DNA from 2 places in the Stenotrophomonas sp. 89682_Sma genome. Region 1 is predicted to be linked to the other one. Evidence: predicted binding sites of a transcription regulator. Region 1 holds the regulator's gene; the other holds the start of a gene.
What was found. The regulator HrcA, encoded in region 1, represses chaperone genes, less so after heat shock. The targets are predictions, from matches to a motif close to TTNGCACTCNNNNNNNNNGAGTGCNAA.
Positions count from the first base shown of each region.

Region 2: ACZK29_RS19675 (co-chaperone GroES) is a predicted target of HrcA. The motif match lies at 3,610-3,636, and genes of this name have one in related genera.

Region 1 covers NZ_CM151147.1:1,810,250-1,817,776, reverse strand. The annotation lists gene dnaJ (molecular chaperone DnaJ) at 18-1,142, opposite strand; gene dnaK (molecular chaperone DnaK) at 1,297-3,219, opposite strand; gene grpE (nucleotide exchange factor GrpE) at 3,401-3,916, opposite strand; gene hrcA (heat-inducible transcriptional repressor HrcA) at 3,980-5,044, opposite strand; gene recN (DNA repair protein RecN) at 5,160-6,821, shown strand; gene ACZK29_RS08520 (LysR family transcriptional regulator) at 6,947-7,527, opposite strand, start outside.
Region 2 covers NZ_CM151147.1:4,263,807-4,271,333, reverse strand. The annotation lists gene ACZK29_RS19690 (protein-disulfide reductase DsbD family protein) at 1-1,137, opposite strand, end outside; gene cutA (divalent-cation tolerance protein CutA) at 1,134-1,472, opposite strand; gene ACZK29_RS19680 (endonuclease) at 1,541-3,331, opposite strand; gene ACZK29_RS19675 (co-chaperone GroES) at 3,683-3,970, shown strand; gene groL (chaperonin GroEL) at 4,052-5,701, shown strand; gene ACZK29_RS19665 (DUF6445 family protein) at 5,835-6,446, shown strand; gene ACZK29_RS19660 (serine hydrolase domain-containing protein) at 6,475-7,527, opposite strand, start outside.

The sequences.
Region 1 (7,527 bases):
ACGCTTGCGTTGAAAACTCAGGACGTCATCCGGTCCCAGAAGCCCTTCACGCCATCGATGAAGGTGGCCGACTTCGGCGAATGCTTGCGCGCTTCCTCGCCGACGAAGGTGGCTTCGAACTGCTCCAGCAGCTTGCGCTGTTCGTTGGTGAGGTTGACCGGAGTCTCCACCACCACGCGGCAGTACAGGTCGCCCTCGCTGCGGCTGCGCACCGAACGCACGCCCTTGCCGCGCAGGCGGAACAGCTTGCCGGTCTGGGTCTCGGCCGGAATGCGGATCTCCGCTTCGCCGCCCAGGGTGGCCACGCGCACGGTATCACCCAGCGCCGCCTGCGAGATGCGGATCGGCACTTCGCAGTGCAGGTCGTCGCCATCGCGCTGGAAGATCGCATGCTCGCGCACGCGCACTTCCACGTACAGGTCACCCGGCGGCGTACCGGCCGGGCCGGCCTCACCCTCGCCCTGCAGGCGGATGCGGTCGCCGGTGTCGACGCCGGCCGGCACCTTCACCGACAGCACCTTGTCTTCCTCGACACGGCCGTTGCCGTGGCAGGTCTTGCAGGGCTTGGCGATGATCTGGCCACGGCCGCCGCAGTTGTGGCAGGCCTGCTGCATGGCGAAGATGCCGCGCTGGATGCGCACCTGGCCGCGGCCATGGCACACATTGCAGGTTTCGACCTTGCCGTCTTCCGAGCCACTGCCATCGCAGTCGCCACATTCGGCCAGTGTCGGGATCTCGATGCGGCGCTCGACGCCGCGCACGGCTTCTTCCAGGTCCAGCTCCATCACGTAGCCGATGTCGGCGCCGCGACGGGCCTGGCGCGGACCACCGCCGCCACCGCCAAAGATGTTGCCGAAGATATCGCCGAAGATATCGTTCATGTCCGGGCCGCCCGGCCCGCCGCCGCCCATGCCGTGCTCGAACGCAGCGTGGCCGTGGCTGTCGTACATGCGGCGCTTGTTGCCGTCGGACAGTACTTCGTAGGCCTCCTTGCACTCCTTGAAGGAGGCTTCGGCCGCCGCATCACCCGGATTGCGGTCCGGGTGGAACTTCATCGCACAGCGACGGTAGGCCTTCTTCAGCTCGTCGTCCGTGGCGGTGCGGGCAACGCCCAGCACTTCGTAGTAATCGCGCTTGCTCATATCGTGAATCGGGTTCCGGAAAGTCGGGATTCGTCAAAGCGGAAGAGCGGAACCAGGTCCGCTCTTGCGTCGGGCGCCCCGACACGCCGGTGGGCGGTCAGGACCCTGATGCGACAACGGGACGCTGGTGGCCAGCGTCCCGCGTCGGTCCGGATCAGGACTTCTTGTCGTCCTTGACTTCGGTGAACTCGGCGTCGACCACGTCGTCCTGCGCCTTGCCGGCATTGCCGGCGTCGGCACCCGGGGCACCGCCCTGGTCGGCCGAAGCAGCGGCGAACAGCGCCTGGCCAGCCTCTTCCAGCGCCTTCGACTTGGCTTCGATCTGTGCCTTGTCGTCACCCTTCATCGCGGTTTCCAGGTCGGCCAGCGCGGCCTCGACCTTGCCGATGACATCGCCGCCGACCTTGCTGCCGTGCTCGGTGATGGCGCTGCGGGTGCCGTGGATCAGGGCGTCGGCCTGGTTGCGGGCCTGCACCAGCTCCTGGAACTTCTTGTCTTCTTCGCGGTTGGCTTCCGCGTCGGCGACCATGCGTGCGATCTCTTCCTCGGACAGGCCCGAACCGGCCTTGATCTCGACCTTCTGTTCCTTGTTGGTCTTCTTGTCCTTGGCCGACACGTGCAGGATGCCGTTGGCGTCGATGTCGAAGGACACTTCCACTTGCGGCAGGCCACGCGGGGCCGGCTCGATGCCGGACAGGTCGAACTTGGCCAGCGACTTGTTGAAGCGGGCCTGTTCGCGCTCACCCTGCAGCACGTGCACGGTCACGGCCGACTGGTTGTCCTCGGCGGTGGAGAACACCTGCGAGGCCTTGGTCGGAATGGTGGTGTTCTTCTCGATGATCTTGGTGAACACGCCGCCCATGGTCTCGATGCCCAGCGACAGCGGGGTCACGTCCAGCAGCAGCACGTCCTTGACGTCGCCGCCGAGCACGCCGCCCTGGATCGCAGCACCCAGTGCCACGGCTTCGTCCGGGTTGACGTCCTTGCGCGGTTCCTTGCCGAAGAACTCGGTCACCGCCTGCTGCACCTTTGGCATGCGGGTCTGGCCACCGACCAGGATCACTTCGCTAATGTCGCTCGAACGCAGGCCGGCATCGTTCAGGGCGACGCGGCACGGCTCGATCGACTTCTTGATCAGGTCGTCCACCAGCGCTTCCAGCTTGGCGCGGGTCAGCTTGATGTTCAGGTGCTTCGGACCCGACGCGTCAGCGGTGACGTACGGCAGGTTCACTTCGGTCTGCTGGGCGCTGGACAGCTCGATCTTGGCGCGCTCGGCAGCATCCTTCAGGCGCTGCAGGGCCAGCGGATCCTTGCGCAGGTCGATGCCCTGGTCCTTGTTGAACTCTTCAACCAGGTACTCGATGACGCGGTTGTCGAAGTCTTCGCCGCCCAGGAAGGTGTCGCCGTTGGTGGCCAGCACTTCGAACTGCTTCTCGCCGTCGACGTTGGCGATCTCGATCACCGAGACGTCGAAGGTGCCGCCGCCCAGGTCGTACACCACGATCTTGCGATCCTTGTTGTCGCCCTTGTCCAGGCCATAGGCCAGCGCAGCCGCAGTCGGCTCGTTGATGATGCGCTTGACGTCCAGGCCGGCGATGCGACCGGCGTCCTTGGTCGCCTGGCGCTGGCTGTCGTTGAAGTAGGCCGGCACGGTGATGACCGCTTCGGTGACCTTCTCACCGAGGAAGTCCTCGGCGGTCTTCTTCATCTTTTCCAGCACCTTGGCCGAGATTTCCTGCGGGGCCATCTTCTTGCCGTCGCTGGTGGCCACCCAGGCGTCGCCATTGTCATGGGCCAGAATGCTGTAAGGGACGTGGGCGATGTCCTTCTGCACTTCGGCGTCGGTGAACTTGCGGCCGATCAGGCGCTTCACCGCGTAGAAGGTGTTCTTCGGGTTGGTCACGGCCTGGCGCTTGGCCGAGGCGCCGACCAGGACTTCGCCGTCCTTGGTGTAGGCGACGATCGACGGGGTGGTGCGATCGCCTTCCGAATTCTCGATGACGCGGGCCTTGCCGCCGTCCATGATCGCCACGCACGAGTTGGTGGTGCCGAGGTCGATACCAATGATCTTGCCCATGGGGGAGACTCCTGAGGATGCTTGTTGGTGTCAGTCCGGCCTCTCGGCCGGTGGATGAATACGATGTGGGGGAGGCTCGTGGAACATTCAAGCCATCTCCCGAACGCTGTGTTTCCGGTCGTCCGGCGCGTTCAGCGTTGGGCCGGGTCGCGGGTCATTCCCGCCTCCCGGCCCCGCAGGGTCAGTCGGCGGCCACCACCACCAGCGCCGGCCGCAGCAGGCGCTCGTTGAGCAGGTAGCCCTTCTGGAACACGGTGACCACGCTGCCCGGGGCTGCGCCCGGGGTCGGCACCTGGCTGATGGCCTGGTGGTGTTCCGGGTTGAACGGCTGGCCGATCGGGTCCAGCAGCACCAGGCCGTTGTCGGCGGCCACCTTCAGCAGCTGCTTGTAGGTCAGCTCCAGGCCCTCGCGCAGCGGGTGCGGGTCGTCGCCGGCGGCCTTCAGGCCGGCATCCAGGCTGTCGAACACCGGCAGCAGCTCGCCCAGCAGCTTCTCGTTGGCGAACTTGCGGGCCTGCTCGATGTCACGGGCCACGCGCTTGCGCTGGTTCTCCAGGTCGGCGCGCTCACGCAGCGCATCGGCCTTGACCTGCTCGACTTCGGCGCGCAGGCGCTCCACTTCGTCGTTGACGCCGGCGGCGGCAGCCGCATCAGCGGCACTCTGCTGGGATTCGATATCTGGATGTTCGTGGTTCATGTCTGGGTCCCTGGCGGTCAATCTCCGCCTCCACCCACCCTAGTGTGGGCGGGATGCTGCGTTTCAAGCGTCGGATGTTCCTGGCGTGCGGCCGGCCGGCGAAAAGGCCGCGCCGAGCACATCGGCGGTGGCCTGGACCAGCGGGATCACACGGTCGTAGGCCATCCGCTTGGGGCCGATCACGCCCAGCACGCCCAGCACCTGGCCGTTGGCGGTGTACGGGGCGGTGACCAGCGAGACCCCCTGCAGCGGCATCATCCCGGTCTCCTCGCCGATGAAGATGCGCACGCCGGGCGCCTGGATGGTCCGCTCCAGCAGCTGCAGGATCTCGCGCTTGCTGGAGAACAGCTCGAACAGCTCGCGCAGGCGCTCCAGGTCGGACAGGTCCTGCACCCCCATCAAGCGGGTCTGGCCCGCCACCAGCATGTCGTCGGCAGCCGGCTGCAGGGCCTGCTCGGCCAGTTCGATGCTGTGCGCCAGCAGCTGTTCCAGCTCGGAGCGGGCGTCGCGGAGCTCCAGCAACAGGCGGGTGCGGATCTCGGCCATCGGCAGGCCGGCGAAATGGGCATTGAGGTAGTTGGCGACCTGCTCCAGCTGGCCCGGCGCGAACTCCTGGCGGGTCTCGATGACCCGGTTCTGCACCTCGTTGTCGGCGAACACCAGGATCGCCAGCACCCGGCGCCCGTCCAGCGCCACGAAATCGATCTGGCGGAAGGCGAACTGCTCGCGTCGCGGCGCGCTGACCACGCCGACGAAGTGGCTCATCGCCGACAGCAGCTCCGAAGCGCTGCCGAGCAGGGCCTGGGTGCTGCCGCCGCCGGCCAGCTCCTGGCGCAACCGGGCCAGCTCGCCCTCGCCCGGCGGCTGCATCTGCAGCAGGCTGTCGACGAACACCCGGTAGCCATGCGCCGTCGGGACGCGCCCGGCCGAGGTATGCGGCGAGGCCAGCAGCCCCAGGTCCTCGAGGTCGCCGAGGATGTTGCGGATGGTGGCCGGGCTGACCTCCAGGCCGGCCACGCGCGCCAGCGTCTGCGAGCCGACCGGCTCACCGTCCTGGATGTAACGCGCGATCAGCGTGCGCAGCAGATGGCGCGCACGCGGGGCAAGCTGGTCGGGAGAACCGTGCATGGAATCAACCTGTGAGACACGGACACTAGATAATGGCGGCGCATCACCTTGGCAAGTCATTGGACCTCCCTCGCCCGCGTGCTAGCGTTGCGCGGCTGCTGATACCCCCTTACCCATGCTCAGACATCTTTCGATCAAGGATTTCGCCGTCGTCCGCGCCACCGAACTGGAGTTCGGGCCAGGCATGACCGTGGTTTCAGGCGAGACCGGCGCCGGCAAGTCGCTGATGGTCGACGCCCTGGGCTTCCTCTCCGGCCTGCGCGCCGACAGCGGCGTGGTCCGCCATGGCGCCGCCCGCGCCGAGCTTTCGGCCGAGTTCGCGCTGGAGCAGCTGCAGGCCGCGCGCCAGTGGCTGGCCGACAACGAGCTGGACGATGAGGAACAGTGCCAGCTGCGCCGGGTGATCCGCGCCGATGGCGGTTCGCGGGCCTGGATCAATGGCCGCCCGGTGACCCTGGCGCAGCTGGGCGACCTGGCCTCGCTGCTGGTGGAGATCCACGGGCAGCACGAACAGCAGGCCCTGCTGACGCGCCCGTCGCAGCTGGCCCTGCTCGACGCCTATGCACGCAACGAAAACGAACGCCGCCAGGTGCGCCGCGCCGCCGCGGCCTGGCAGGCACTGGTGGATGAATCGCTGGCGCTGTCGCAACAGGGCGACGTCAGTGACCGGATCGGCTTCCTGGAGCACCAGTTGCGCGAGCTGGACCGTGAAGACCTGGAGCCGGAGTCGATCGCCGCACTCGGCGCCAGCCACCGCCGCCAGGCCCACGCCAGCGCCCTGCTGAGCGCCTGCCAGGCGGCCAGCAACCAGCTCAACGGCGACGACGGCAGTTCCGCACTGGACCTGCTGCAGCAGGTGCGCCACGAACTGTCACGCCTGATCGAACACGACCCGCGCCTGGGCGAGGTGGACAGCCTGATCGAGAACGCCTCGATCCAGCTGCACGAAGCCCTGTCGCTGCTGGACCGGGTGCACGACGACCTCGACGCCGACCCGGAGCAGTTCGAAGAGAACGAGCGCCGCCTCGGCCGCCTGCACGACCTGGCCCGCAAGCACCGCGTGCCGATGGATGAGCTGGGCGCGCAGCGCGAGCGCATGCATGCCGAAGTGGAACAGCTGCGCGGTGCCGACGAGCGCCTGCAGCGGTTGGCCGGCGAGATCGACAAGGCCGCCGCCACCTGGCGCGTGCAGGCCGAGGTGCTGACCGCCAGCCGCCGCAATGCCGCCGCCGAGCTGTCGGCTACCACCACCGGCATCATCGCCGAGCTCGGCATGGGCGGTGGCCAGTTCCTGATCGAGCTGGAGCCGCAGGATGCCGGCAAGCCCGATCCGCAGGGTGCCGAGCGCGTGGAATTCCTGGTCGCGGCCAATGCCGGCCAACCGCCGCGCGCCCTGCGCAAGGTCGCCTCGGGCGGCGAACTGTCGCGTATCTCGCTGGCCATCGAAGTCGCCGCGCTGGACCTGGATGCGGTGCCGACCATGGTGTTCGACGAGGTCGACTCCGGCATCGGCGGCGCGGTGGCCGACATCGTTGGCCAGAAGCTGCGCGCCCTCGGCGAGAAGCGCCAGGTGCTGTGCGTGACCCACCTGCCGCAGGTCGCCTCCAAGGGCCACGCGCATTACCGGGTCAGCAAGGCGCCAGTGGAAGGCATGACCCAGAGCGCAGTGGAAAAGCTGGACAGCAAGGCACGCGAGGAAGAGCTGGCACGCATGCTCGGCGGCGTGGAAGTGAGCAAGGAAGCGCGCGCCGCTGCGCGCAAGCTGCTGCAGGCCTGAGGCCTGTTCGCGGTTATCCACGCATGGCGTGGATCTACAACCCACCCGCACGGTAGTGCCGGCCGCTGGCCGGTCCCCCGATGCGGGTGGGCGAAGATCGTGAGGTTGCCGGCCAGCGGCCGGCACTACCGCCGTGGCTGCGCCAGGTCGACGTTCTCCACCAGGAAATCAAGAAACGCGCGCACCCGCAGCGGCAGGTAGCCGCCCTGCCCCAGGAACACCGCGTGCACCTCTTCCAGGTCACCGGGATTGGCTTCCTCCAGCACCGGCAGCAGGCGTCCGGCAGCGATGTCGGCCTGCACCTGGAACGCTGCCAGCCGCGCCATGCCCAGACCACCCAGCACCAGCTGGCGCAGCGCATCGCCGTTGCTGGCGCGCGCGTTGCCACTGGGCAGCAGCATGCGTTCGCGCCCGTCCTGCAACAACGGCCAGCCCTGCATCGCGCGCGCATGGCCGATATCCAGCCGGTTGTGCGACTGCAGCTCCTCGGCAGTGCGTGGCAGCCCGTGCCGCTGCGCGTAGGCCGGTGCAGCCACGATCATCATCCGCGTCGCGCCCAGCCGCCGCGCGACCAGGCTGGAGCTCTTCAGCGGACCGGCCCGCACCGCCACGTCGGTGCGCTGCTCCAGCAGATCGATCACCTCGTCGTTGAGGGTCAGGTCCACGCCTACCTGCGGGTTGCGCTGCAGGAACACCGGCAGCAGCG
Region 2 (7,527 bases), 2.3 Mb from region 1:
ACGCGTACGCAGCGCGTTGTCACCGCGTGCATCTGCAGCGAACTCATTACCGCTTTCGGCGCCTGCAACGGCCGGGGTGGTGGCATCCGTATTGGGTACCGTTGGCAGCAGGCGCAGGGGGGCGCCGTTGGCGCCTTCGCGTGGCGCCGCAGCCAACGGGCTGATCACCTCATCGCGCGGCGGTGCCTGGTCGGCGCTGGCGCTGACCTTGCCGGCCGGGATCGACAGCTTCACCCGGCGGGTCATCGGCGGATAGCAGATGCCATCGGTCTGGCAGCCCTGGAAGGTCACCACCAGGGTACTGTCGACCGCGTCGGCAACGGAGCGGCGCAGCGGCAGCGGTACTTCCACCTGGTTGAAGTAGACCGAGACATCGCCGAAGTGTTCATCACGATGCGACTGCGCAGCCGGCCAGCGCGGCGTGCCGGCCTGCACGCCGGTGCTGCCTTCCAGCTTCAACGAGGTGCGGTCGCGATACAGGTAGTAGCCCGGCGCGGGGCTGAAGCGCAGCAGCAGGGTGTTGCCGTCGCTGGCGATGGCATCGAAGCCGAACGCCTGCTCGGACGGAAGCGGCAGCGCCTGGCTGTTGCTGGCGGCACCCGGCAGGCGCAGCCCGCCGCTGTTGCCGGCACCTGCCAGCGGATTGTTGAACGGGCTGGCGGCACCGGCACGCGCGGCAGGGGCCGCGGGCTGTGCGCCGGCACCGGGCAGGGTGACCTGCACCACGCGCTTCTGCGGCGGGTAGCAGACACCGGCGTCGGCGCAGCCCTGGTAGCGTACTTCCAGGCTGATGGTGCCCGCTGCATCGGTCGGCGTGCCGGGCAGGGTGGCCTGCAGGCGTTCGCGATAGGTTTCGACTTCGCCGAAGAAATCGTCGTGGTGCTTGTCGCCCTTGGGCATCTGCAGCGCGCCGGCATTGAACGCCGGATCGGCCTTGACGCTGGTGCGGTGGCGATACAGGTAGTAGCCGGGGGCGATCTTGAACTGCAGTTGCACCTGGCCGCGCTCGGGGGCGGTGGCGGTCAGCGCGAACGCCTGGTCCACCGGCAGCAGGTCCTTCTCATCCAGCGCGAACGCTGGCAGCGAGAGCCACAACAGGGCGCACAGGGCGGCGCCACGCGCAAACAGAGTCTTCAATCAGTGTCCTCCCGGGTCTGTGCCCGGATCCAATCCAGATACGCCGGCAGGCCGGCCCGGGTTTCGACCGCGATGCACTCCGGGAGTTCATACGGATGCAGTTCGACGATCCGGGCAATCGCGTCATCGACGCGGCTTGCGGTGGTCTTCACCAGCAGTTGCAGCTCGGCGTCGGTGGTCACCTCGCCCTGCCAGCGGTAGGTCGACTGCGCGCCATCGAGGCGGGTCACGCACGCCGCCAGGCGCTCGCCGACCAGCGCGTGCGCGATGCGCTCGGCACTGGCCCGGTCCGGGCAGGTGGTCAACAGCAGCAGGACGGGATCGACGGTCGACATGACCGTCGAGTATAGGGCCGCCGCCGGGTCAGGGCCCGGCGGCGGCAGTGGACCGCTGCGTTGCGCGGTCAGTTGGCCAGCTGGCAGGTCGCCGGCTTGGCCGAGGTGAACAGGCCCGGGGTCGCCCACTCGGGGTGGTCGATGAACGGGTTGCGGTTGCCCTGGAAGCTGTAGACCACGTCATTGCGCGCACGTTCGGCATCATCCGGCGGGTCGGACAGGTGCCAGTCGATCAGCGTGGACAGCAGGCCCATGTAGGCCGGCGAACTGCTGGTCTTGACGATCTTGCTGCGGTCGTCGGTCAGCTCCAGGTCCGGCTCGGACTGGCCGGTCGCCGCATCCTTGCCGCCCTCGTAGCGGATGGCCATGTACATCACTGCACGCGCCATGTCGCCCTTGCGCTTGCCCCACACCTCGAACGTGCCGGTGTTGCCGTCCGGCGTGCGCACCCAGTTGGAATTGCCCGGATAGCCACCGCTGCCGCCGCCCTGGCCGTTGTTGGCCTCGGTGGCGCGCTCGCCGCAGTTGGCGTCGCACTTGGCGAACGGCTTGTTGCCACGGTCGGCGTTCCACTGTGCATCGGTCAGGTACAGCATGTGGGTGTCGGTGTACGGCGCGTACGGCAGGCCCTTGTCACCGGTGGTGCTGGCAAAGCCCAGCGAGTTCGGCCAGGTGTGTTCGCGGTTGTACTTCAGGCCACTGCCGCTGCCGGCGCGATCGGTCACCTTGGCGTAGCTGCGGTTGCGATACGCGTCGAGAATGCGGTTCGGGTTGTTCGGGTCCTCGTCGGCAATCTCCAAGATGGTCCAGGTGCTGGTACCCGAGCCGCTGTACGGGTAGGCGGTGTGGCCCTTGATGGTGGCGTGCAGCGAGCAGCGCAGCTGGCTCGGGCTGGAGGTGTTCACCTTCGAGTAGTAGCCGGCCGGCACGCCCGGGTTGCCCGGGTCCGGATTGCCGCCGGTGCTGGCCACGGTGAAGGCGATGCGGCTGTCGGCGGCCGGGTGCGCGCCCTGCAGGTCGGTGATGCGCGCGGCGCGGATATCGAAGCGGCAGGCCTCACCGGCCACCAGCGCGGTGTTGGTGGACAGCTTCACGCTGCGGCCGCTGGCCGGGAAGGTCAGCGGCACGCTGCCGGAGGTGCCGCAGCTCAGCGCGAAGGCGCCACTGGCCAGGTTCACCGTCTCGCTGAACACCACTTCCAGATCGGCCGCGGCCGGGAAGGTGCTGCTGCCCTGTGCCGGGGTGGTGGTGGACACCGACGGCGGCGTGTTCGGGCCCGGGGTGCCGCCACCACTGAAGGTCTGGCCGTTGTTGCAGCTGCCGAAGGTCTGCCTGGCCGACTCGGCCCAGGTGAAGTGCGCGTACTGGCTGCCGCTGCCGGTCAGCTGCAGCGAGGTGCCCGGGGCCGTGCTGTTGGTCTCGGCCACCGGAATGTTCTGGCTGGTCATGCCGGCGGCAGGGCCACCGGAGGCGGTGATGGCGCCCTCGTAGCTGAGGAACTGGACCACCTTGCCGCTGGCATCGACCAGGGCGATGCCGTCATTCGGGCCGTTCTGGATGCCGTTGGTCGGGTAGTTGACCACGGCGATGGTCGCGCTGCCGCAGCCTGCGGCAGTGCCGGCCGGGACCGGGTTGTTGGCGTAGACCGCGGCAGCCGAAGGATTGCTGCCGTTGTAGAGGTAAAGCCGATAGCCGGACAGGTCCTCTCCGGCGGTGGCGACGACCTCGATCGCTTCGCCGACGTCACCGGCGGCGGTGCTGTCGTCGTAGTGCAGTTCATTGATGAAGACCTCGGCCTGGGCCGGCGCAGCGGCCAGGGCCAGCAGGCAGGCGGCGGCAAGCGGGGACAGCAATCGCATCGACTACTCCTTGTGATTGGGAATGCGCGGCCGAGCCTAAGGCCGATCCAGTGACACTTTGTCGTAAATGAACGTCAGATATCTGACAGTGGGACATTGGTCACCAAATGTCACCCGTTCCCCCCTTGGCTTGCCGCACTGCATCCCTATACAGGCGTCCACGCAGGGAAGGATGTTTCCGGGTCCGGAGAAAAATTTCGGGACCGGCCCTTGAAAGGCCTGTGGAGGTCTCCATCTCTGTCGTGCTCCCGACTTGTCGGGCTTTTTCACGCGCGTTGCTGGCACTCGCCCGGTGCGACTGCTAACATCGCCAGACTTTTTCAGACCAATCAATAACTTAAGAGGTCTCTCATGAGCATCAAGCCGCTGCACGACCGCGTTGTGGTCAAGCCGATCGAAGCCGACGAAATCTCCGCCGGTGGCATCGTCATTCCGGATTCGGCCAAGGAAAAGTCCACCAAGGGTGAAGTCGTGGCCGTCGGCCCGGGCAAGCCGCTGGACAACGGCAGCGTGCGTGCGCCGTCGCTGAAGGTCGGCGACAAGGTCATCTACGGCCAGTACGCCGGCAGCTCGTACAAGAGCGAAGGCGTCGAGTACAAGGTCCTGCGCGAAGACGACGTGCTCGCCGTCATCGGCTGAGCCTCGGCGCGACCTGCTTTTCTGTAAGACATCCCTTTTCGTCGCCGGGCCCGGCCCGGTGCAAACATCGAGGTAATCGCAATGGCTGCCAAGGATATTCGTTTCGGTGAAGACGCCCGTTCGCGCATGGTGCGCGGCGTCAACGTTCTCGCCAATGCCGTCAAGGCCACCCTGGGCCCGAAGGGCCGCAACGTCGTGCTGGAAAAGAGCTTCGGCGCCCCGACCATCACCAAGGACGGCGTCTCCGTCGCCAAGGAAATCGAACTGGCTGACAAGTTCGAGAACATGGGCGCGCAGATGGTGAAGGAAGTTGCTTCGCGCACCAACGATGACGCGGGCGACGGCACCACCACCGCCACCGTGCTGGCCCAGGCCCTGATCCGCGAAGGTGCCAAGGCTGTTGCCGCCGGCATGAACCCGATGGACCTCAAGCGTGGTATCGACAAGGCCGTCGTGGCCGCCGTTGCCGAGCTGAAGACCATCTCCAAGCCGACCGCTGACGACAAGGCGATTGCCCAGGTCGGCACCATCTCGGCCAATTCGGACGAGTCGATCGGCCAGATCATCGCTGACGCGATGAAGGAAGTCGGCAAGGAAGGTGTGATCACCGTTGAGGAAGGCTCGGGCCTGGACAACGAGCTGGACGTGGTCAAGGGCATGCAGTTCGACCGCGGCTACCTGTCCCCGTACTTCATCAACAACCAGCAGTCGCAGACCGCTGACCTGGATGACCCGTTCATCCTGCTGCACGACAAGAAGATCTCCAACGTCCGTGACCTGCTGCCGGTGCTGGAAGGCGTCGCCAAGGCCGGCAAGCCGCTGCTGATCGTTGCCGAAGAAGTCGAAGGCGAAGCGCTGGCCACCCTGGTGGTCAACACCATCCGTGGCATCGTCAAGGTCGTGGCCGTCAAGGCTCCGGGCTTCGGCGACCGTCGCAAGGCGATGCTGGAAGACATGGCCGTGCTGACCGGCGGCACCGTGATCTCCGAAGAAGTTGGCCTGTCGCTGGAAAAGGCCACCATCAAGGACCTCGGCCGTGCCAAGAAGGTGCAGGTTTCCAAGGAAAACACCACCATCATCGATGGCGTGGGTGACAAGGCCGCCGTCGACGCACGCGTCGGCCAGATCAAGACCCAGATCCAGGACACCTCCTCCGATTACGATCGCGAGAAGCTGCAGGAACGCGTGGCCAAGCTGGCTGGCGGCGTTGCCGTGATCAAGGTCGGCGCTTCGACCGAAATCGAAATGAAGGAAAAGAAGGATCGCGTCGACGACGCCCTGCACGCCACCCGTGCAGCCGTTGAAGAAGGCGTGGTCCCGGGCGGCGGCGTTGCCCTGGTCCGTGCGGTCACCGCACTGGCCGGCCTGAAGGGTGCCAACGAAGACCAGAACCACGGCATCCAGATCGCCCTGCGCGCGATGGAAGCCCCGCTGCGCGAAATCGTTGCCAACGCCGGTGAAGAGCCGTCGGTCATCATCAACAAGGTCAAGGAAGGCACCGGCAGCTTCGGCTACAACGCCGCCACGGGCGAGTTCGGTGACATGTTGCAGTTCGGCATCCTGGACCCGACCAAGGTGACCCGTTCGGCGCTGCAGAACGCGGCTTCGATCGCTGGCCTGATGATCACCACCGAAGCCATGGTTGCCGAAGCTCCGAAGAAGGACGAGCCGGCCATGGGTGGCGCCGGTGGCATGGGCGGCATGGGTGGGATGGGCGGCATGGACTTCTAAGGTCCATGCCCGCGTCGGACGTTGCCGGCCCTGGTCGGCGCGTCTCCCCGATGCAACAAAAAACCCCGCCGCGAGGCGGGGTTTTTTGTTGCCCGGTTGCCGCCATGGCGCCGCGTCGCTACGCTCGGCGACCATGCCTACCTCGTTCATCGTCGTCGACGACTTCCTCTCTCCGGCCGATGCGCACGGCCTGCGCCAGGCCGGCCTGGGCCTGACCTACCCGGCGCAGGAGGGCGCGTTCCCCGGCCGTAATTCGCTCGAACGGCTGGAGCTGGATGGCCTGTCCGAGGCCGCATCGCGGCTGGTCAACGAGCCGCTGCGGCCAGTCAATCCGCTGCAGTCGCACGGCAAGTTCCGGCTGACCCTGGCCAGCGATGTCGGTCGCGCCAAGGTGCACACCGATCATTCGCACTGGTCCGGCATCCTCTACCTCAGCGCTCCGGAGCACTGCGAAGGCGGCACCGAATTCTTCCGCCATCGCCGCACCAACACCGAGCGCATGGCGCTGAACGCCCACGAGCTGGCCGCGCTGGGCTACGCCAATGGCGGCGACATGCACCGCGACATCATCGAGCGCGACAGCGTCGACGACAGCCAGTGGGAGATGACGATGCGCATCCCGATGCGTTTCAACCGGCTGGTGCTCCTGCGCCCGTGGTTCTGGCATACCGCTGGCCCGGCCTTCGGCGACCGCCCGGAGAATGGGCGGCTGGTCTACCTGATGTTCTTCGAGCAGGCGCGTTGAGCAGAAGCCATCCACGCATGGCGTGGATCTACTTCACGAACACCTTCCCTGCGCCGTATTCCCACCGCCACGGTACGCCGGTGTCGCCCAGCACGAAGGCCACCAGCGCCGGGAAGGTCGCTTCGGCGCGCACATCGTTGCCCAGGATCACCACGCAGCGCTGCTGCCGCTCCACACACACCAGCGTGTTGCCCACCGCGTCATCGTGGCCGCCCTTGTAGAAGCCCGCGCCTTGCGGGCCACGGAACGTCACCACGCCCAGGCCAGCCGCCAGGTCCTTGCGCTGCTGCGCCTTCGGCAGCTCCGGCTGCAGGGTGGGGAACTGGCTGGCGGTGGTGATCTGCAGCTGCGGCCGCACCAGCTCCCTGCGCATCGCCGCTGACAATCCATCGCCGCGCACGTAGCCAGCGGCGAAACGGGCCATGTCGGCGATGGTGGTATCCATCGAACCGGCCGCACGCACGCGGCTACGCTCATCGTGCGGCTCGGCGGTGCCCTCCACGGTCCAGCCGTCTGCCAGGTTGGTGGCGAAGTCCTCGCGCCACATCATGCTGGTGCGGGTCATGCCGAAGCGGTCGAACACCCGCTGCTGCATCAACGTGCCCACATCTTCGCCCAGCCGCCCGCGCTCGATCACGAACTGCAGCAGGATCAACCCTTCGCCGGAATATCCGTAGCGGCTGCCCGGATCGAAGTGGAACTTCAGCCGGCCGTCCGGTTCGAGGAACCCGAAGTTGGCAAAGCCACTGGCGTGGTTGAGCAGCAGGCGAGGGGTGAGCTGGCGCCAGCGTGCATCATCGGCCAGCACGCTGTAGTCGGCGTACTTCTTCGTTTCGGGCGGATAGTCCGGCAGCGGCTTGTCGAGCGCTGTGGCGATGCTGGCATCCAGATCGATCCTGCGGTCCTGCGCCAGCTGCGCGACCAGATGGCCGAATGCCATCTTGGTCAGCGAGGCGGCATACATCACCGTATCGGTGCGCAGCGGCTCGCCTGCGGCGTTGCGTTCGCCGTAGGCAGCCACGTGCACCACCTTGCCGCCATCGATCACCGCCAGCGCCAGGCCACGCGCCTGTGCGGCCCG